DNA from 4 places in the Lentibacillus kimchii genome. Region 1 is predicted to be linked to each of the others. Evidence: riboswitches for the same ligand, from Rfam matches in the RefSeq annotation. Region 1 holds a riboswitch; each other region holds the start of a gene.

Evidence for each region. Region 1 has a riboswitch for thiamine pyrophosphate ahead of thiT (energy-coupled thiamine transporter ThiT). Riboswitches for the same ligand answer to the same signal wherever they lie in the genome.
Region 2: another riboswitch for thiamine pyrophosphate. It lies ahead of ACZ444_RS02995 (thiamine phosphate synthase); the one in region 1 lies ahead of thiT (energy-coupled thiamine transporter ThiT).
Region 3: another riboswitch for thiamine pyrophosphate. It lies ahead of thiW (energy coupling factor transporter S component ThiW); the one in region 1 lies ahead of thiT (energy-coupled thiamine transporter ThiT).
Region 4: another riboswitch for thiamine pyrophosphate. It lies ahead of tenA (thiaminase II); the one in region 1 lies ahead of thiT (energy-coupled thiamine transporter ThiT).

What each region holds. Positions count from the first base shown of each region.
Region 1 covers NZ_AP043934.1:1,173,855-1,178,818, forward strand. The annotation lists gene ACZ444_RS06355 (aconitate hydratase) at 1-1,086, opposite strand, end outside; gene ACZ444_RS06360 (DUF6884 domain-containing protein) at 1,310-1,765, shown strand; gene ACZ444_RS06365 (hypothetical protein) at 1,785-2,147, shown strand; TPP riboswitch at 2,229-2,329, shown strand; gene thiT (energy-coupled thiamine transporter ThiT) at 2,449-3,021, shown strand; gene ACZ444_RS06375 (hypothetical protein) at 3,222-4,643, shown strand; gene ACZ444_RS06380 (hypothetical protein) at 4,646-4,810, shown strand; gene ACZ444_RS06385 (carbon starvation CstA family protein) at 4,921-4,964, shown strand, end outside.
Region 2 covers NZ_AP043934.1:490,158-495,121, forward strand. The annotation lists gene ACZ444_RS02980 (SRPBCC family protein) at 4-474, opposite strand; gene ACZ444_RS02985 (DUF1722 domain-containing protein) at 530-1,036, shown strand; gene ACZ444_RS02990 (IS1182 family transposase) at 1,275-2,630, opposite strand; TPP riboswitch at 2,807-2,915, shown strand; gene ACZ444_RS02995 (thiamine phosphate synthase) at 3,011-3,613, shown strand; gene thiS (sulfur carrier protein ThiS) at 3,655-3,858, shown strand; gene ACZ444_RS03005 (thiazole synthase) at 3,859-4,623, shown strand; gene ACZ444_RS03010 (MoeB/ThiF family adenylyltransferase) at 4,623-4,964, shown strand, end outside.
Region 3 covers NZ_AP043934.1:299,127-304,090, forward strand. The annotation lists gene thiM (hydroxyethylthiazole kinase) at 1-53, opposite strand, end outside; gene thiD (bifunctional hydroxymethylpyrimidine kinase/phosphomethylpyrimidine kinase) at 54-857, opposite strand; gene thiW (energy coupling factor transporter S component ThiW) at 870-1,361, opposite strand; TPP riboswitch at 1,445-1,561, opposite strand; gene ACZ444_RS01955 (DUF4064 domain-containing protein) at 1,728-2,156, shown strand; gene ACZ444_RS01960 (YhdT family protein) at 2,531-2,800, shown strand; gene panF (sodium/pantothenate symporter) at 2,797-4,254, shown strand; gene ACZ444_RS01970 (histidine phosphatase family protein) at 4,334-4,930, shown strand.
Region 4 covers NZ_AP043934.1:2,215,525-2,220,488, forward strand. The annotation lists gene ACZ444_RS11745 (SIS domain-containing protein) at 1-1,103, opposite strand, end outside; gene tenA (thiaminase II) at 1,272-1,961, opposite strand; TPP riboswitch at 2,126-2,229, opposite strand; gene ACZ444_RS11755 (NupC/NupG family nucleoside CNT transporter) at 2,320-3,528, opposite strand; gene ACZ444_RS11760 (DUF6395 domain-containing protein) at 3,837-4,964, shown strand, end outside.

The DNA.
Region 1 (4,964 bases):
TCCGATACAGCCATTGCAGCCTGCCTGATGCAATCGGGATCCAGCCTGCAGCAGATTGGCAATATGCATATTGCTTACAAGGTCGGTAAGCATTTGTCTGGATGTCGGATTAATGTCGAGTGACACACCATTAACAATCTTACGGCCTTTAACAGTCTCGGCTGCTACAGCGAAATCGCGGTATCCTGGATTGGCTGACGACCCAATGTAGGACTGATAGATCGGCGTGCCTGCAATCTCTTTGGCTGGAACAACTTTGCCCGGACTGGATGGCTGGGCAACTAAAGGTTCAAGCTCAGACAGATTGATCTCTTCATAGATATCATAGGCAGCATCTTCGTCGGCTGTCACTTCAACCCAGTCATCACCGCGGCCCTGGTGTTCGAGGAAGTTTTTAACTTCGTCATCCGATGGGAAAACAGTTGCTGTAGCGCCCAGTTCTGCTCCCATATTGGCAATGACATGGCGATCCATGGCTGATAAATGATCAAGTCCTGGTCCATAGTACTCAATAATTTTTCCGACGCCGCCTTTAACATCATGGCGTCTGAGCATTTCCAGGATCACATCTTTCGCACTTACCCAGTCAGGCAAGTCACCTGTGAGTTTAACGCCCATAACTTGAGGCATCGTGATATGGAATGGTTCACCTGCGATGGCCATGGCCACATCAATACCGCCTGCACCCATGGCAAGCATGCCCATTGAGCCGTTAGCACATGTGTGACTGTCCGAGCCGAGCAAAGTCTTGCCAGGTACGGCGAGACGCTGCATGTGAACAGGATGGCTAACCCCATTTCCGGGTCTTGAAAAGTGAAGACCAAAGCGCTGGGCAGAACTTTCTAAGAACAGATGGTCATCAGGGTTTTTATTATCTTCCTGGATTAGATTATGATCAACATACTGTGCTGAAGCTTCGGTTTTGGCATAGTCCAGGCCCATCGCTTCAAGTTCAAGCATGACCATGGTTCCTGTGGCGTCCTGGGTCAGTGTCTGATCGATTTGCAGACCAATTTCTGACCCGGCATTCATGTCGCCCGAAACGACGTGATCTTTGATCAGTTTTTGTGCAACATTCAAAGCCAATGTGGTTCCTCCTTTTAAATCATAACTGTACAATGTCATTCCTTGTAAATAAGCAATCAAACAGAAAAGCAATCTTAAGTACTTTCTATTTATTACTTTCTCCCATCGAGTATAGAATTGTTAGTTCTGAAGGTCAAACAATTGCAATCAAGCGTTATAAAACGATTTGTCTTTTGCAGCTCTGGTTAACATGCTATACTTATGTAAATAGGAGTGAAACGAGATGAAGGAATTAAGTATTATTCCATGTGGCCGGAAAAAGATTTGGGACAATCATCCGGAAATGGGGGCTGTGCCCGCAAAAAATGCTTATACCGGTACACTGCACAAACGCACGCGGCAATATGCAGAAATGTTTACTGATCAATGGGTGATTCTGTCAGCTAAACACGGGTTTTTATTTGCGGACGATATCGTTGATGGTCCGTATGATGTGACGTTTAACCAAAACAGTGATGAGATTGTCTCGTATGCGCAATTAATATGCCAGGCAGACGAAAAACAGCTGAAACAATTTGACAGGCTTGTGGTGCTGACAGGTCAAAAATACAAGCCTGTGATAAACGGAACATTTCCTGATGGTATGCCAAGGGTCTTTCCGCTCGCGAACTACGGCGGGATCGGCTATATTCTGCAGGCACTCAAACGGGCGGTGGAAGCACACACACCGGTTCATTAAATGACAGGAGCTGATGGTAATGACGCGAATAATATTTGTTTCACTGGTTGTAATTGTTTATTTAATTTATGCCGCATTTAAATATAAAGATACTTGGAAAAAACTTCGGTTGGGGCAATTGGCAGGGACGGTTCTGACATTCATTGTCATTATCAGCATTGCTGGTGTTACGCTGTTTTATGGCAGTCGCTATATAACAGCAGCTGTTTCCAGCAGCATAGGTGCCTTCATAATCCAATTTTTTGCTGTCATGATCATAATCGCAGCAGCGGGACTTATATTTATGGCTATAGTCAGTAAAATCACAAACGGTATTATACCCCTACAACGACAGCAGGGATATAGTCAGACGCCCCGCAGAGATACCAAGCACAAATCATAATAGAACCCCCCCGAATTCAGAACAGTCTTGTAATTAGTGTGGTGTATGATATAATATATTCAGCAAAAAAAGCATAGGTTAGAAGCCTTCAAGGGGAGCCTTTGGCTGAGAGTGAACGAGTTAGTTCTTACCCTTCGAACCTGTTAGTTAGTACTAGCGCAGGGATGGCGGCTTTTTTGATGGATCAGCAGCAATGTGAGCGGAGTTTTCCCATCAGAAAGCTTCCCCTTGGCATTGCTTTTTTTGTGTTTTTTAACATATTCAGGCGGCACAGGCTGCCGGCAAAAAGGGGAGGAGTTCGATGCGTTCAAACCGCACATTGTTTTTAATTGAGGTGGCTGTCTTTACAGCTCTGGCCTTGTTGCTGGATGTCATTCCGTTTCTATCATTTAAAATCTGGGCACAGGGCGGATCCATTTCATTGGCGATGATTCCTGTATTTATACTTGCATTTCGCTGGGGTCTTAAAGGCGGGCTCTTGTCAGGATTTTTGTGGGGGATTTTGCAGGTTGCGGCTGGGACTGGTTACGTCTTGACCCCGCTTCAGGGTTTCATTGACTATGCCCTTGCCTTTACGGTAATTGGATTTGCTGGAATCTTTGCCAAGCAGGTGCAAAAAGCTATTCAATCGGGGCAAACAACTGTTTATCTTACGTATATAACACTTGGGGTGATTTTGGGCAGTTCACTGCGGTTTTTGGCTCACTTTGCGGCTGGGGTTGCCTTCTTTAATTCAGCTGTGGAAGGTCAATCTGTCTGGGTCTATTCATTGCTCTATAATATATCGTATATCATTCCGTCATTGGTCATCAGTGCAGCAGTCGTTTTTCTTCTATTTCATAAACAGCCCAGAATGTTATTAAAAACAGCCTGATTTGGTTCAATGCCGCTCACATTATGTTACGGAACCGGAATTTAAAAAATAGTCCTTCTGCGACAGAGGGCTATTTTTATTTCGTTCATAACAACGATTCAGTGCATTTCCGCAGTTCGCGTTCAATTCAAAATGGATGTTTTCACCGCTTTCTTTCAACGTGCATAGGCTGGAGCACAGATAGAAAGGAAGTGTTTAAAGTGGAGATAACCCTGGCCCACTGGTTATATGCTCTGTTCACATTAGCGATCATTTTGACGATGATCTTTCGCCGCGGCGTTGTCCTGCCGTCGCTACTTGGAACGTTTGTGATTGCCTGGGTATATCAGGGCAGTCTGGTGGATGGTTTTACGGTCATTTTCAATGCTAATCTAGTGGCTGCGAAAGAGCTGTTTAATATATTTTTGATTATTACATTTATGATGGCTCTCCTGCATTCGTTGAGAGATTTAGGAGCTGACAGGCGAATGATTCAGCCCATCCAGAAATTTATGGTTAATGGGCATGTATCCTTTTTCCTGCTGGTGGGTGTTACTTATGTCATTTCCTTATTCTTTTGGCCAACACCTGCTGTACCGCTCATCTGTGCCTTGCTTGTTCCGGCCGCCATCCGCTCAGGTCTTCCGGCTATGACCTCAGCTGTTGCTGTTGCGCTGGCTGGCCAGGGTATGGCACTGTCTTCCGATTACATTGTTCAAGTGGCGCCTAATGTATCTGCAACAGCGGCCGGGATCGAAACATCGGTTGTCGCTGATAAGGCACTTGTTTTATCACTCATCGCCGGAGCGGTGGCCATTGGATTCGCGTACGTATTTTACAGAAAAACCATTCGATCAAAAGACAGCGATTTGAATGAGCTCGAAGGGGAGCAGATCCAAACAACTGGCGAGCCTCTTAATAAAACAGAATCGCGGCACGTCACCATGTGGAGTAAAATGTTTGCTGTTTTGGTTCCAATCGCTATGCTGGCGGTTGTGATTTACATGATGTTTTCGAAGCTTTCTTCCGGACGAATGTCTGGATTTGAAGGTGGCGATGGTGCGGCTTTTGTTGGTGGTGTGGCCGTCGTCCTGCTGTTACTGTCAACGATTGCATTTGGACGCCAAAAAGCCTTGGATACGATTGCGGACCATATTACAGAAGGCTTTGTTTTTGCATTTAAAGCAATGGGACCGGTCATTCCGATTGCTGGCTTCTTCTTCCTGGGCAGTTCCGATTTTTCCGGTGCTATACTCAGTATCGAGGAAGGGGCGCCAGGGTTCTTGTTTGATCTTGTTGAGGCTGCACAGCAGCATGTTCCGGATAATGCCTTGCTGGGTGCCGTCAGTATATTGGTTATAGGTATTATTACCGGACTTGATGGCTCAGGATTTTCCGGTTTGCCGCTGACAGGGGCACTGGCAGCTTCCTTGGAAACGTCGTCGATTGATTCTGGAACACTCGCTGCGATCGGTCAAATGGGTTCGATTTGGACCGGTGGCGGAACAATCGTTGCGTGGTCGTCCTTGATTGCGATTGCTGGTTTTTGCGGTGTATCGGTTATGGACCTGGTTCGAAAAAACTTTCTTCCGGTTTTGCTTGGCTTAATTACAGCTGCTCTAGCAGCCTTAGTGATTTTCTGATTATGAGCGAAAAAATGGGTGTTCATAAGACTGAAGTCGATGCGGCTGGTGGGACCCCTCGTGCGCTGGTGGGTCTCACCTATGTTTCGTCTTTAGTTTTTCCCTTTGCTTATGTTCGCTTTGTACCATTATTAGTGAGATTGCTTTTTAAGCTAAAAGATGTCTGATGTTGGGATCCTTATTTCAGTTATTGTTTAAGAAGTTGTATTATTCTGACTTATAGTACATAGATTCTGATAAGTCTTTTTATAATGGTCATGACAAGGAGGGCTATCAGATGAATGGGATTATTGTAGCGGTTATTGGGCTGGCTGTGTTTGC
Region 2 (4,964 bases), 680 kb from region 1:
TAATCAGACATGCCGCATCACGCCAAATTTTTGTTTCAGCGTTTGGTAGCGGTAATCAAACACGTCATGCAGTTTCCTTCCGACATTAACCTGATGAACAGCTTGACCGATGACGCCCACGGGCATGGCATAGTTCACGATATCGATGATTTCAACCCCGCCTTCAATGGCTTTAAAGTGATGTTCGTGATGCCAGAAGCGGTAAGGACCGAAGCGCTGTTCATCCACAAAATAGACCTGATCCTGGACCTGCGTGATTTCCGTGACCCAGGTTAACCTGATACCTAAAAGTGGCCGCAAATGATAGGTGGTAATCATACCTGGATAGATGTTTCCTTTCGGCTGGCTCGTCACTGTAAATTGCATCCATGACGGCGTTATATCAGGTAATTTGCCAGGATCTGAAAAGAGTGTCCAAGCTTCTTCCAGAGAAATGGGGAGCTGCTGCTGACGGCGCATTTGATAAATTTTCATTTAAATAACTCCTTTTGAAATGTGAGTAATAACGACTGAATCAGGGGTGATAGCGATGAAGCTCGATCAAATTGACGATAAAAAATTGGTTTTGAAAGCTGCCCAGTCGGTCTGGGCTGCGAATAAGTATTTTGTGTTAGCGTGTGATCAGACGGCTTACCGCGACGTGAGACAATTATTGCGCCCGGACACCCAACGCTTGAATGAAGCCTATACGCTGCTGCAACGGATTGATGCGACGTATCAGTCTACAGCGAGTGAGGCATTGCCTGAACTAGCCAACGCGCTCTATCATGCGGCTGGCTATTTTAAACAGCTGCTGTCCAATGAGCGACGCCAGGCTATTAATGCCTTGATCCGGGATCAGCCTGCTGCAGCATTAGCGGAATTGGAGCGGGAAACGACTAATTACCACGTTGACTACTTATTGTCCTCGCGTCTGTGGCCGAGCCAGCGGGAAAAGCCGTTTAACCATGTGCCTGTGCGTTTAACGTACCAAGGACAGGTTTATGAAGCGTCTGAGCTGCTCTGGCAAGGCGATCACGTGATCAGGCGAACGTAATCTGATTTTCCATTATTTAATGGCTAACGTCAACTAAGTAAACTACATGTAATATCTGAGCTTACAATTTCTGTATAATCTTGGCTCATGATCACTTGAATTCACGCATAACAGTGATGACTTGAAATATATTAATTTAATAATTTACAACAAATTTACATGAATCAATTTCATAATTGCTCTTATTAAAAACGCAAAGACCTGCAGAATTTCTAATGTGTATTTTTTTAAAATTCCTCTAAGCAGCCTGCTGCTGCTTTAACGCGGCATCAATGCGGTCTGCGGCTAATTTCGATGCATTATACATCAACGTAACGATATCAAAATGGATCTGAGCGCGTTTCCCTGAACGATGGCGAACATTGTTGAGCTGAAAGAATTCCTTTAAATAGGCATTGACACGTTCAACGGCTGATCGGCGCTTGTAGATGGTGTTCCAAGCTTTAGAGCCCCGTGCCGGGGCTGTGTATCGCCTGAGGTCTTTAGTGATTTTCATCTTGAATACTTTCTGGCATATGTCTTCATGGGCTAAAGGGCAGTCTTTGCATTCCTTTGGGTTTGTGTACTTCAGGGTTTCATGTTTGGCATCGTAACTTTCATAACGGTACGAATGTTCACGGAAACATGTTGGGGCAAAATATTTATCAAACCCTATGGGTTCCGATTCATTGCGTTTATTATAGGCAATGATAGATTGCTGGCCCATTCGATAGACCTGCGTGTAAATCGGTTCAAAATCATAACCCGCATCCATCGTCTGATAACGCAAGTTTGAAAGAGGCAAGCGTTCATTCATCCCCTTCAATAAAGGAATTGCGGCTTTTCCATCATTTAGATTTCCTGATGAGAAAAGGGCCTGTAAAATGTATTGACTTGATGTGCCGACAGCCAGATGTCCTTTATAGCCAAACCAGAATGTATTTTTGCCTTCGCTGTTTTTCTTGATCCCCCATTGGGGATCCCGGGGAACACCGTCTCGAAGTTCTGTTAAAGATGCATCCAGTTGAGCTTCGATTTTCCTGTCATAAAGAGGCAGATTCGCTTCTTTCTCAGCTTGTTCCTGGAGCCATTGGTCACGCTCTTCCCTGGATTTACGGCCGCGTTTTTTCGGTTCCGGCTTTGCCTTTTCTTCTTTAGGCGGGGCCTGATCACGTGCTTCGAAATGAGTCGCATCGATGGCGACTGTATCATCAGCGATAAAGCCTTCGGCAATGGCTTGAAGAACAACTTTTTCCTGGGCCTTTTCCAATGCATCTGACTCGCTCAGCTTGGTTAAAAGGCGGGAATAGGAAGCTTCCGAAGGAATCTTGTCTGAAACCAGAAATCCACAATTCAATTTGAAGGCAATATCATCATCTAAGCGTTTTTTCAGGTCTTTTATGGTTGGGATGCGTTCAACATACCGAATGAAAACGGAAATAATCATCGCTGCAACATTCAGCTCTTCAGGCGCGCCCAAACGGGATTTTTTAGCCATGTCGTGATAAATGGCATCCAAATCAACGGCGGAAATGATCGCCTCATACTTTTGGGTAGGTTCCATGTCATAAAGTTCTTGGATGCTAAATAAGCTTGGTTGTCGTATAATAGTCATAGGAAGTATTCCTCCAATCTCTATGGATGTTTTAGTTCAACTACCATTATACAAGATTTGGGGAGGTACTTCCTTTTTTACGTTTTTAAGTCCTTGCGCCGCAAGGGCTATGAATTATGAAATTCGCTCATATCTAAATTTTTATGGTAGTCTAATAATAAATCAAAATATCTTAATAATCCCACTAGGGGAGCTTTTTAAAAAGCTGAGATCAGAGTACTGACTCTGAGACCCTTTGAACTTGAGACGGTTAACGCCGGCGTAGGGAAGTGGCAAGGTGAACATTGCAAGTCTCTTAATGATTTGCGATATAAACGAAACCACTTTCCATGCTGGGAAGTGGTTTTTTGCGTTCGGCTGGTGTGTGAGAGGGGGCATTTATGTCAGAGCTTCATGTTATTTCCACAGGCAAACAATCACTAGAAGAATTGACGTCGATTATCAGGGACATTCACACCTATATTGACTGGCTTCATTTACGCGAAAAAACATGGACATCTGAACAGTTGAAGCAGGCGATTGATGACCTTGCTGAAGCCGGTATTCCGCGCAGCAAAGTGATCGTTAATACAGATGCAGACACTGCTTACGAGAAAATGACAGGGGGTGTGCAGCTGACTTACGAGAGTATGGACGCTGCCAATGCCCGACATCTTAATATACATTGGCGTATCGGGTGTTCCGTTCATTCGGTTCAGGAAGCTGTGAAAGCCGAGGCTAACGGTGCTGATTATGTACTGTATGGTCATGTTTTTGCGAGCGGGTCAAAACCGGGTATGGAACCACGAGGACTTGAAAATCTGCGGCATGCAGTCCGGAGCGCGTCAGTTCCAGTTATAGCAATTGGCGGGATAGCACCGGAAAATGTACACGATGTTCTTGACACGGGTGCTTCGGGCGTTGCTGTTCTGTCCGGTATTTTGCTGGCGGATAATCCCGTCGATGCTGTCCAGCGCTATAAAAAGGCTTTAACAGCTGGCTGATACCCTTAAGCTTGCTTAATCATTTAAAGGGGGGTGATAACATGCAGCTTAATATTAATGGCAACATGACTGATATGCCTGAGACAGTGAAGACAGTCTCGGATGTGAAACAGTATTTTCATATTAGCAGTACCGTCGTTATTGTGGAGTACAATGGTGATATTTTGAATAAGGATAGGCATGAAAAGCAAGAAGTTCGCAGTGGTGACAAAATTGAACTGGTCCAATTTGTAGGAGGTGGCTAAATGTTAACGATAGGTAATAAAACATTTAATTCCCGGTTATTTCTCGGGACGGGTAAATATCCCGACTTTGACACACAAAAACAGGCTGTTGATGTATCAGAAGCGGATATCCTGACTTTTTCGGTCAGGCGGATGAATATATTCGAACCGTCACAGCCGAATTTTCTGGAGAAACTAGATGTAGAGAAGTATAGCTTGCTGCCCAATACAGCAGGTGCTAAGACGGCTGAAGAAGCCGTCCGCACGGCTAAACTGGCTAACGCCTCAGGGTTGTGTGACATGATTAAAGTGGAAGTAATCGGTGATGACAAGACATTGCTCCCTGATCCGACGGAAACGTTAAAGGCAACAGAGGAACTGGTTCAAGAAGGCTACACGGTCCTGCCGTACACGTCTGACGATGTTGTGCTGGCACAGCGGCTTGAAGAAATAGGAGCTCATGCTGTTATGCCTGGTGCTTCGCCGATTGGATCCGGGCAAGGGATTCTGAATGAACTTAATCTGAGTTTGATAACGGAACTTTTAACGGTGCCGGTCATTGTAGATGCGGGAATCGGTTCTCCTAAAGATGTCGTCACAGCGATGGAACTTGGGGCAGATGGCGTTCTGTTAAATTCTGCTGTAGCGAAAGCGTCAAAACCCGTGAAAATGGCTGAGGCGATGAAACTTGCTGTCCAAGCAGGCCAATTGGGCTATGAAGCTGGACGCATCCCGAAAAAACGCTACGCTGCTGCCAGCAGTCCGGCAGAGGGGATGAGTGTCTGATGAATGAACGTTATTCTCGGCAGATTCTATTTCGGGGAATTGGCGAAGATGGCCAGCAAATGCTGCAGAATAAACACGTTCTTGTGATAGGCGCCGGCGCACTCGGAACGGGCAATTCGGAAATATTAGTCCGTTCCGGCGTTGGCAAGATTACCATTGTGGACCGTGATTATGTTGAATGGAGCAATCTGCAGCGCCAGCAGCTGTACACGGAACAGGATGCCGAACAGCAGATGCCTAAAGCCATTTCAGCTCAGAGACGGTTGCAGGCGATTAATCGTGACGTAACGATCGAAGCGCATATCGCGGATGTAACGCCGACTGAGATGGAGCAATTCGCA
Region 3 (4,964 bases), 870 kb from region 1:
TGGTGGATAAGCGGTGTCGTCTTGCGTACGTCTTCAATGATCGTGTGTTTCATTTAATTAAACTCCTCCATTCTGCTGGCCCAGTGATTGGTCGGACCGCTGCCATGGCCGATCGAAAATGAATGGCGTATGGCTGAGGTCACAAAAGCTTTAGCCAGGCGTACAGCGTCATATAAGGTATAGCCTTGACTGAGATAGGCTGTGATGGCGGCTGAATAGGTGCAGCCTGTGCCATGCGTATTACTGGTCTCGATGCGCTCTGCCGTAAACGTATGAATTGTCTGGCCGTCGTATAAAAAGTCAACGGCTTTACCTTGCATATGGCCGCCTTTAACAAGGGCAGCTCCGGCATTGTACTTGTGAACAATCTGCTGGGAGGCCTGCTTCATGTCATCAGCTGTTTGAATCGTCATACCGGTCAGTACTTCGGCTTCCGGGATATTCGGGGTAACGACTGCTGCCAGCGGTAATAAAGCCTCGCGCAAATAATCGCGCGCCTCCTCTGAGACGAGCGTATCGCCGCTTGTTGTCACCATAACCGGATCCATGACATAAGGCACATCCAACTGGGCTAATTCGGCATAGACCGCTTCCATAATAGGGACGTTTGCCAGCATGCCGGTTTTGAATGATTGGAATGGGATATCGTCCATGACGGATTCCAGCTGCTGTTTGATCATGGATGATGACATATTCTGGACGTCCTGAACACCTGTTGTATTTTGGGCGACGACGGATGTGATAACGGACATGCCATAGCTTTTCAATTCCTGAAATGTTTTAAGATCAGCCTGAATGCCGGCGCCGCCTGTCGGGTCTGTGCCGGCAATGGTTAAAGCTTTGGGTATTGATGGCATTGCAATGCCTCCTTAGACATGATTTTTCATGACGTTTGTCTGTTTCATTTTTGCTGTGACAAACCAGCCAATTAAAGCACCCGAAACACTGCTGACAAGAAATGACGGCATAAAGAAAAAGGCACCGGCTGAGCTTCCCAGCAGAATGCGTGCAAAGGGCACGGCGAACAGTGATCCGATTATACCAGTTCCGATCGCTTCGCCAAAGGCAGCCATTCCTTTTCTGTTTGTCAGCCGGTAGAGCCAGCCAGCCAGAAAGGCGCCAACCATGCCACCGGGAAAGGCTAACAGCGTCCCCAGACCGAGCATGTTGCGAAGCAGGCCAATCATAAATGCAATGATAACGGCCGGTCCCGGACCGAGCGTGACAGCTGCTGTTACATTAACGGCATGCTGCACAGGATAAGCTTTCGCGACACCTGCTGGAAACCATAAGAGTTGAGCTCCCAGTGTTCCAATCGCGACAAAAACAGCCATTGTTGTCAGGAGGTGCGTACGGTTCAATCCAATGCTCCTTTCATTAGGGGCGGCAGAAAAATCAAAAAAGCCAGATCCATTGACTGGACCTGGCTTAAAAAATAGCTGAATACGTTATCAGACTACTTCCCTTCGCTGGTACTAACCAGATCAGGTCCGTAAGAGTCGGAAAGCTTCGAACGCCTTTCCTCTCAGCCCGCGATTTTTGGGCACCCCTAGTAGTGTTTAATTGTCTTTTCATATTCAGTTTAACAAAAGAATAAGAATTTGTCATGATAGTTAAATTTTTTAGTAACGTTTGATAGAATGAAAGAGGTAAGAAAATACTTACAACTATGTGACTGGTGATGATGGCCATGTCATGCATCTTTTAATAAGGGAGGCAGGAGCAGTATGAGCAGAACAGGGGAAATCGTTTTATCGGTTATAGGTGCACTTGTTTATGGATTTTTTTCGATCGCAGGCGGTCTTATGGTCTGGGTGTCTAATAACGAGGCGGTTTTGAATGAAGCAACAGATGAAATGAAGCAGCAGCCCGGTATAGCACCAGGCGAGCTGGATGTAGCTTTAGAAGGTATTCAGGGCGGCGGCTGGTTCCTTGTTATTCTGACGGTAATTAGTGTGATTATGGGAATTATCTCAATCGTGTTTATGAAAGGCAACAGCAAACCCAAAGCGGCCGGCATTATGTTGATTGTGACGGCGGCGGTATCCACGCTGATCACCTTTGGAGCTTTGATATTTGGCGGAATCTTTTATTTGATTGCCGGTATTATGTGCCTGGCGCGAAAAGCACCTCAGTCAACCATAACTATGGAATAAGCAGAGGCTGAGACAAAAGTATCCTGTCAAAGGGTGATCCGAACAACTCGAATGTGAGCACAACGCTCCGAAAACAGACGTCGGTTTCTGCGGGCAGCTGGTGAGCCTTCTCCTGCTCGTCACGCCCGCGAGCTTTTTCGGGGAAGTCTTGCGTTGTGCTTGACGTATTTCGGGGTCTCATCTATGCTTTTGTTCCCGCAGGAGTCTTTAGTCGTTTCCTGCGCTCATTTTAACCCAGCTTAGTCACAGGGCAGTTTTAAGCAATGAACTTTTTAAATATTACAAATATGTTATAGTGAGTTATAGTCGCAGAAATGTCCTGCCCTGGAACGACTGGGACATTCAAGGGGGATTATTCATTGAATAAACAGTATTTGCCCGATGAGGACCCGCGTTATAAGGTGGCTAATCGTGAGGCCTTGATTGGCGTTGGACTGGCCATATTTAATTTTATCTGGTGGTTTGTCTTTGCGTATGGTCTTGGCAGTCAAGACCCGTCTGACTATACATATATTTTTGGATTGCCGGCCTGGTTTTTTTACAGCTGTGTTGTAGGATTTATTGTCATGGCTGTTCTGGTGACTGTTGTCGTCAAAAAATGGTTTGTCGAGGTCTCACTGGATGATGAGGAGAACGAGCTATGACGACATGGCAGGCATTAGTTCCGTTAATTGGCGTTTTGCTTATTATATTTGGTGCCGGTGTCTGGGCGAGCAGATCGGTACAGTCGTCCAGTTCGTTTATGCAGGATTACTTTCTCGGTGGGCGAAGTCTTGGCGGCTTTGTCCTTGCGATGACGATGACAGCGACTTATGGCAGTGCCAGCAGTTTTATTGGCGGACCGGGCACAGCCTATACGGAAGGCCTCGGCTGGGTGCTGCTCGCGATGACTCAGGTGTCGACGGGTTATTTTGTCCTGATGGTGCTGGGGAAAAAGTTTGCGATTGTGACGCGGAAATATAACGCCCTGACAATGGTGGATTTTTTAAAGGAACGCTATAAGTCCAAATGGGTTGTTCTGTTTTCAGCTGTCAGTATCATCATATTCTTATTCTCTGCGATGGCGGCGCAGTGGATTGGCGGAGCCCGGCTGATCGAATCACTGGTCGGTATTCCATATACAACGGCCCTGTTTATCTTTGCGTTATTTGTCCTGATTTATGTGACTATTGGCGGTTTCCGGGCAGTGGCGCTGACCGATGCCATTCAGGGAGCGATCATGTTTGTCGGGACGCTGATTCTTTTGATTGCGACGATTGTGGCAGGAGGCGGTTTGTCCAATCTGATGGAGGGTCTTCGTGCGGAAAACCCGAATCTGATTACGCCGTTTGGTGCTGAAGGCACGCTCACACCCCAATTCGTGTCGTCATTCTGGCTGCTGGTCGGTGTCGGTGTCGTGGCCCTGCCGCAGATTACAGTCAGAGCGATGTCTTATAAAAATTCCCGCTCGATGCATCGGGCGATTATCATTGGCACGATTGTCGTCGGTATTATTATGCTGAATATGCATTTGATTGGTGTCCTGGCCCGGCCGATTCTGCCAGGTATTGAAGTGGGTGATAAAGTCATGCCGCTGATTGCTCTGGAAGTTTTGCCGAACTGGCTGGCAGGCATGGTGCTTGCGGCTCCGATGGCAGCGATTATGTCAACGGTGGACTCCCTGCTGCTTTTAGTCAGTTCTTCACTCGTTAAGGATATTTATTTGAATTATGTCGAACCAAAGGCACCTCCAAAACGGGTGAAAGGGCTTAGTATTGGTGTAACCGCAGTTCTTGGGGTGATTGTCTTCCTGATGGCTCTGAACCCGCCTGATCTGATTATCTGGCTGAATTTATTTGCCTTTGGCGGCTTGCAGGCGGCGTTTATGTGGCCGATTGTGCTGGGGCTCTACTGGAAAAAAGGCAACAAATATGGCGCCCTTACGTCGATGATTACGGGTGTCGGCCTGTACATTTTATCAGATACGTTCTTTCCAAAGCCGTTCGGTCTGCATTCGGTTGTTCTGCCGGTCGTGGCGGCATTGCTTGCTTATGTGATTGTCAGTCTGGCAACTCAGAACAGATCGGGAGCCATGATTGAGGAGGCGACCTATCACTAACTGTCTGTTGTGGCCGTTGTGCTAAACTAGATAAGCGGGGCTATTTGCCCAATGATTGTTTGAAGGAGTTGCTTTGATTATGGGTCGTATTGGATTCGTGCGTCATGGTGTGACACAGTGGAATAAAGAGGCGAGAGTTCAGGGTGATTCGGATACGTCACTGGATGAAGAGGGGAGGCAGCAGGCTCAATTACTGAGAGACACGCTGGAAGCGGCTGACTGGGACAGAATCTATGTCAGTCCGCAGCTGCGGGCTGAACAGACCGCTGAGATTCTGAACGCGAAACTTCATAAACCGCTGCACACTGATGCGCGATTGCGTGAAGCAAGCTTTGGACTGATTGAAGGGACTAATGAACAAGAACGTGTGCAAACGTGGGGAACAGATTGGCATAAACAGGATCTGGGCTATGAAACGCGTGCCCGTGTGATTGAAAGAGGGCTGGCTGTGCTTGATGAGGTTTCGCGCAATCATCCGGACGAAAATGTTCTGGTGGTCAGTCACGGCACTTTTATCAAGCACCTTTTGACAGAGCTGATGCCGCAAGCAGAAATGAGCGGGTCTTTAGACAATACATCGCTCACGCTTTTAACCAAGGACGCGGACGGGTGGCATTGTGATTTGTATAATGACACCCGGCACCTCCCGGAGAGTGCGTTATTTCATAAAGGCTAGAATTAACCCTCTCCGGAAACAGATGCCGCCTTCC
Region 4 (4,964 bases), 1.0 Mb from region 1:
GGTGTCAACCCAAGTTGCAATGATTTTCTGAAGGCCAGCAGCTGCGCAAACAAAATGTAGGTAAACGCTAATTGGAAATCACCTGAAAACGATTCTTCACTATCATGCGCATAAATAGCCCAATCAGCCAGCTCGTCTGCTTCCTCGTCTGGCTTCTCTGTGAGAGCGATAACCTTTGAACCGGAATTATCAGCTGCCAGTTCCCGCAATAAATCCATATCATACTTCCGTGTATACGCATGGCTGGATACAAATAGAACGACAACGGATTGGTCATTCAAAATGGACTTCGGACCATGACGAAAACCTAATGACGATTCATGAATGGCAACAGCGTTACCGGCCGTCAGTTCCAGCATCTTTAACGCTGCCTCGTGGGAAAGCGGGCTCATCAGACCGGAGCCTAAATAAACAACCCGGGAAAAATCAAACGCAAGCAGCTCATCAATCTTATCAGGAATAGTTGCCAGAAAATCCTCGGCCGTTGATATTAGGAGTTTCGCCTCATTACCGGTGAAAGGCTTTTCCGTAAACACGCCATAAGCTGTCATCATCATGGAGGTGAAACTGCTCGTCATCGCAAATCCCTGGTCATTTACCTCATCCGGCATCAAAATGGTCAGGGAATTGTCGTCCTGTTTGCTGTTTACAGCCAATTGACCTTCCGCATTGCATGTAATGACCACCTGATAAAAATGATCAACCATCTGTTTCCCCAGGGAAACAGCAGCAAGGCTTTCGGGACTGTTGCCTGAGCGGGCAAACGATACCATGATGGTCGGTATATTCTGAAACAAATAATTTTTCGGTGTGGCAACAATATCTGTTGTCGCAACCGCTTCAAATGTTACATGAGTACCGGTTTGCCTGCGCAATTCCGGCACGAGTGTTTCCCCGGCAAAAGCGGATGAACCGGCTCCCGTCATAATGACCCGGACACGTTCGTGCTTGGCATAAATCGATTCAACAAATTCCTTCCAGGCACTCTTTTGTTTAAACACCATGTCCGTCATTTTTACCCATACGTTTGGCTGCTGGGCTATTTCTTCAGCTGTTTGCATCGCGCTGTTAGCTTCCAGCATGTCATGCGTTAAATTAAACATACGTATGCTCCCTTAATGGTTTTAGTACATGAACTGTTTTCTCGCGCGGTTGGCGTAACGTCTATTAGTCATTATAAACAATTTCCCGAAAAATTCATATTGCTTTGTTTCATATTGCCATAAAAAACAGGGTGCCCCGCTCTAGTGCGGGACACCCTGTTGTGATAATTAACCGGAGACCTTCGTCTGTTTCTGCTCCGAAAGCCACGTTTCAAATCTATAAGCCATTTCCCAGAAAGCAAGTTCATATTCTTTAGCTATCACAAACTGATCTTTAATTTTCGCCTTCTCTGCTGCGCTTGCCTCGGCTGCGAGGTCATCCAGCAAGTTGATCATGTCGCGCGTTGATTCCTGAAATTCATCACTTGCATACATCTGAATCCAATTATCATAAATTTCGACGCCGGTCTTCGTGCCCTTGTTTTCCAGACCGATATCGGCATATAACCAGTAGCACGGGAGCATCGCAGCGATCATTTGCGCCAGACTGCCGGATAACGCGGCGCGATATAAATGGGATGTATAGGCATAAGCTGTTGGCGCAGGTTTGAATTGCTGCACGTCTTCATCGGTAATATTTAAAATTCTGGCATGTTCCTTATGAACGGTAAGCTCTGCTTCAGCTGTTGTTTTGGCTTTTTCCGCCAGAGATGCTGCCTGACTGAAGTCATCTGCCTGAGCAGCCGCAAAGGCATGGACTTTCCCGTAGTGTTTTAAATAATAGATGTCCTGCATGATATAATTTTTGAATGTTTCCAGCGGCAAATCGCCTCTCACAATCCCCTGGACAAAAGGATGGTTCAGGCTGTATGTCCAGCTCTGTCCGGTCGCCTCTTTCAAAGATTCCGAAAAACGCATCACTAAATCCTCCTCAAAATGCATGATCAACCAATTATCCGCATCTAGCAGCCAACTTCCACCACAGTATTGACGATATACAATAAATTTGATGCCCTGCTGGTTTTCAAGAAACTAATAAAAAACCACCCCGGAAATGGAGTGGTTTTCTAGCAATCTCAACTATTGTACCAGCTCCACTTCCCTCCGCTAGTGCAAACTAGATCAGGTTCAAAGGGATTAAGACAGTCATCTTATCTCAGCCGCGCAGGCACCCCTAGTGGATTTCTTATTAATTTAATTTTAGCATAACTTATCAAGAAGGCTTCGTCAAACAAGTACGGACCTTTTCGCTGTACGTCAGACTGCCAATCTAGCTTTAAACAAGCATACCTGCTATTGCGGCACTTAATAGATTGGCGAGTGTCCCGGCCAGCACAGCCTTCAGCCCGATTCTTGCAATGTCACCCCTTTTATTTGGCGCCATTGGACTAAGTCCGCCGATCAGGATGGCCATCGAGCCAAAGTTGGCAAATCCGCACAAAGCGAATGTAATAATAGTTTGAGCTTTATCAGAAAAAGTATCAATAACAGGACCGAAATTGGAAAAAGCAACAAATTCATTCGTAATAATCTTTTGACCAATAAGCGATCCGGCACGCATAGCTTCATCCCATGGAATACCAATCATAAACGCAATTGGTGAAAAGATATAGCCAAGAATTTGCTGCAAGGTTAAATCATCCACACCGAATAAACCGCCGGCCCAGCCTAAAAACAGATTGGCGAGAGCAATAAGTGAAAGAAAACTGATAAGCATTGCGCCAACCGTCAGGGCTAATTTCAGACCATCACTGGCACCCCCGGCAGCTGCATCGATCACATTGGTCGTCTCTGTATCCTTTTCCAGTGTAACTTCATCTGTGGTTTGTTCCTTATTAACTTCAGGGATAATAATTTTTGCCATTAATAAACCAGCCGGCGCAGCCATGAAACTTGCTGCAATTAAAAATCTCATAGGAACACCAAGCAAAGCATAGCCAGCCAGGACTGATCCGGCAACAGTAGCCAGGCCTCCAGTCATCACAGCAAACAATTCAGAAAGCGTCATGTTCTTAACATACGGTCTGATTACGAGCGGTGATTCCGTTTGTCCAAGAAAGATACTCCCTGCGGCGTTCATGGATTCGACTTTGCTTGTTTTCAGCAGTTTAGAGAGCGCACCGCCGAGCATCCGAATGATCCACTGCATGACACCAAGATAATATAAGACTGAAATAAGTGACGAGAAAAAGATGATGACAGGCAGTACCTGAAAAGCAAAGATGCTATCGTCCTTAGGGATAAGGGGATCAAAAAGAAAACTTATTCCAGCATTAGCAGAGCCGATAATCTTCTCCACAATACCGGAGACCCATTCAAGTGCCTTATGCCCAAGCGGCCACTTTAACACGATAAGTGCGAAAACGATTTGAATTGCCAGAGCGACAAATACAGTTCGAAAATTAATTCTCTTCTTATTGTTTGAAAATAGGAAGGCGATTGCAAGAAGTATTACAATACCCGCTATTCCCCATAAAATATTCATTCTTTGTCCACATCCCTATCGAAAGTATTGTTTCGGATTCTCTAATGTTAGACTTCAGACTTCTAATTAAGTATCTTCTGAAATATCGCACAGTTTGTAACTGATTGAAATATAGTTAAAGTGCGAGCCTCCCCTAATAGATTTCTGTCGATTTTTGTAATCGGATACAGTCATAGTACCAAGCACCTTGAATGCTTGTCAAAGCGTTAGCATCATGACACTGATATACCGCGAGAGCAACCCATACATTCGAATTAACCTTTACATATACTAGAAAGACCAAAACTTCTGTAAAGGTGTGACTAAATGTGATCATTAACGCTCAAGCTGACAACGGCAAACTGGAATTGGGATTCACGCCAGAAAACGACGATCCCAAAACAAACACCGTATTTAATAGCGTTTTCAAGACAAACCAAACGACTCGTATGGGATCCAAACGTTGTGAGTTCCATCTGCCGGCTGACTGGACGCTCGATTCGGTTCATCCTGATCTGCTCGCACTTGCCACCATAGCCATTATTTATCCCTTTTGCGGTTCGCGCATCCGAGTGCCTCGAGGTGTCAGCAAATCATTCCACGAACGCCTCAGGCAAACCACGAATATACGCGTCTCACCCGTTCAGGGAACCATCAAACCCAGACAAGCACCATCACATGCGGTCCCTGCTCTTTCATACAGCGGCGGAATTGATTCAACTGCGGCAGTTGCATTGCTGCCCGAGGATACCCATCTGTTTTATATTGATCGCCTAACGCAAGAAGGGATGGGTCACACGCTTTTAAATCAGGAAGCAGCCCACTATGCCTGTGATGCCATGGCTGACATGGGAAAAAACGTCCACAAAATTAAAACTGACATGCCCTATATACGAAAACCGGTCGGCTTTAACACGTATCTGACCGATAGTGTGCCTGCGCTCTTATTAGCGGATTACTACGGACTTGATACAACAGGACACGGACAAACATTGGAAATCGGCTATCAAATCGGGCACGGACCTTATCAGGAGTGTCAGGATACAGAGATAGGAAAACCATGGTCTCATCTGCTGGAAGCGGTTGATATGCCATTTACGCTGCCAACAATCGGTTTGAGCGAAGTTATGACAACACAAATTGCAAGACAGACGCCATATTATACATTTGCTCACGCCTGCAGCAGAGGCCAGGTTCATGAGCCTTGTATGAACTGTTATAAATGCTTCCGAAAAGGCCTTCTGGATAAGACGACAACAGACAGCACACTCGAAAAGTCGTATCTGGATCGTTTATTTCAGATTGACGAAGTTCAAAAAATTATTAAACAATCACCTATCTATTATGAAAATGTCTTAACCTATGTGACGGCCCACTATAATGGGAATCATCCAGACATGCTGGCACTCAAGAAAAAAACCCGGGGCGATCATCTGCAATTCGACTGGATGGAGCGA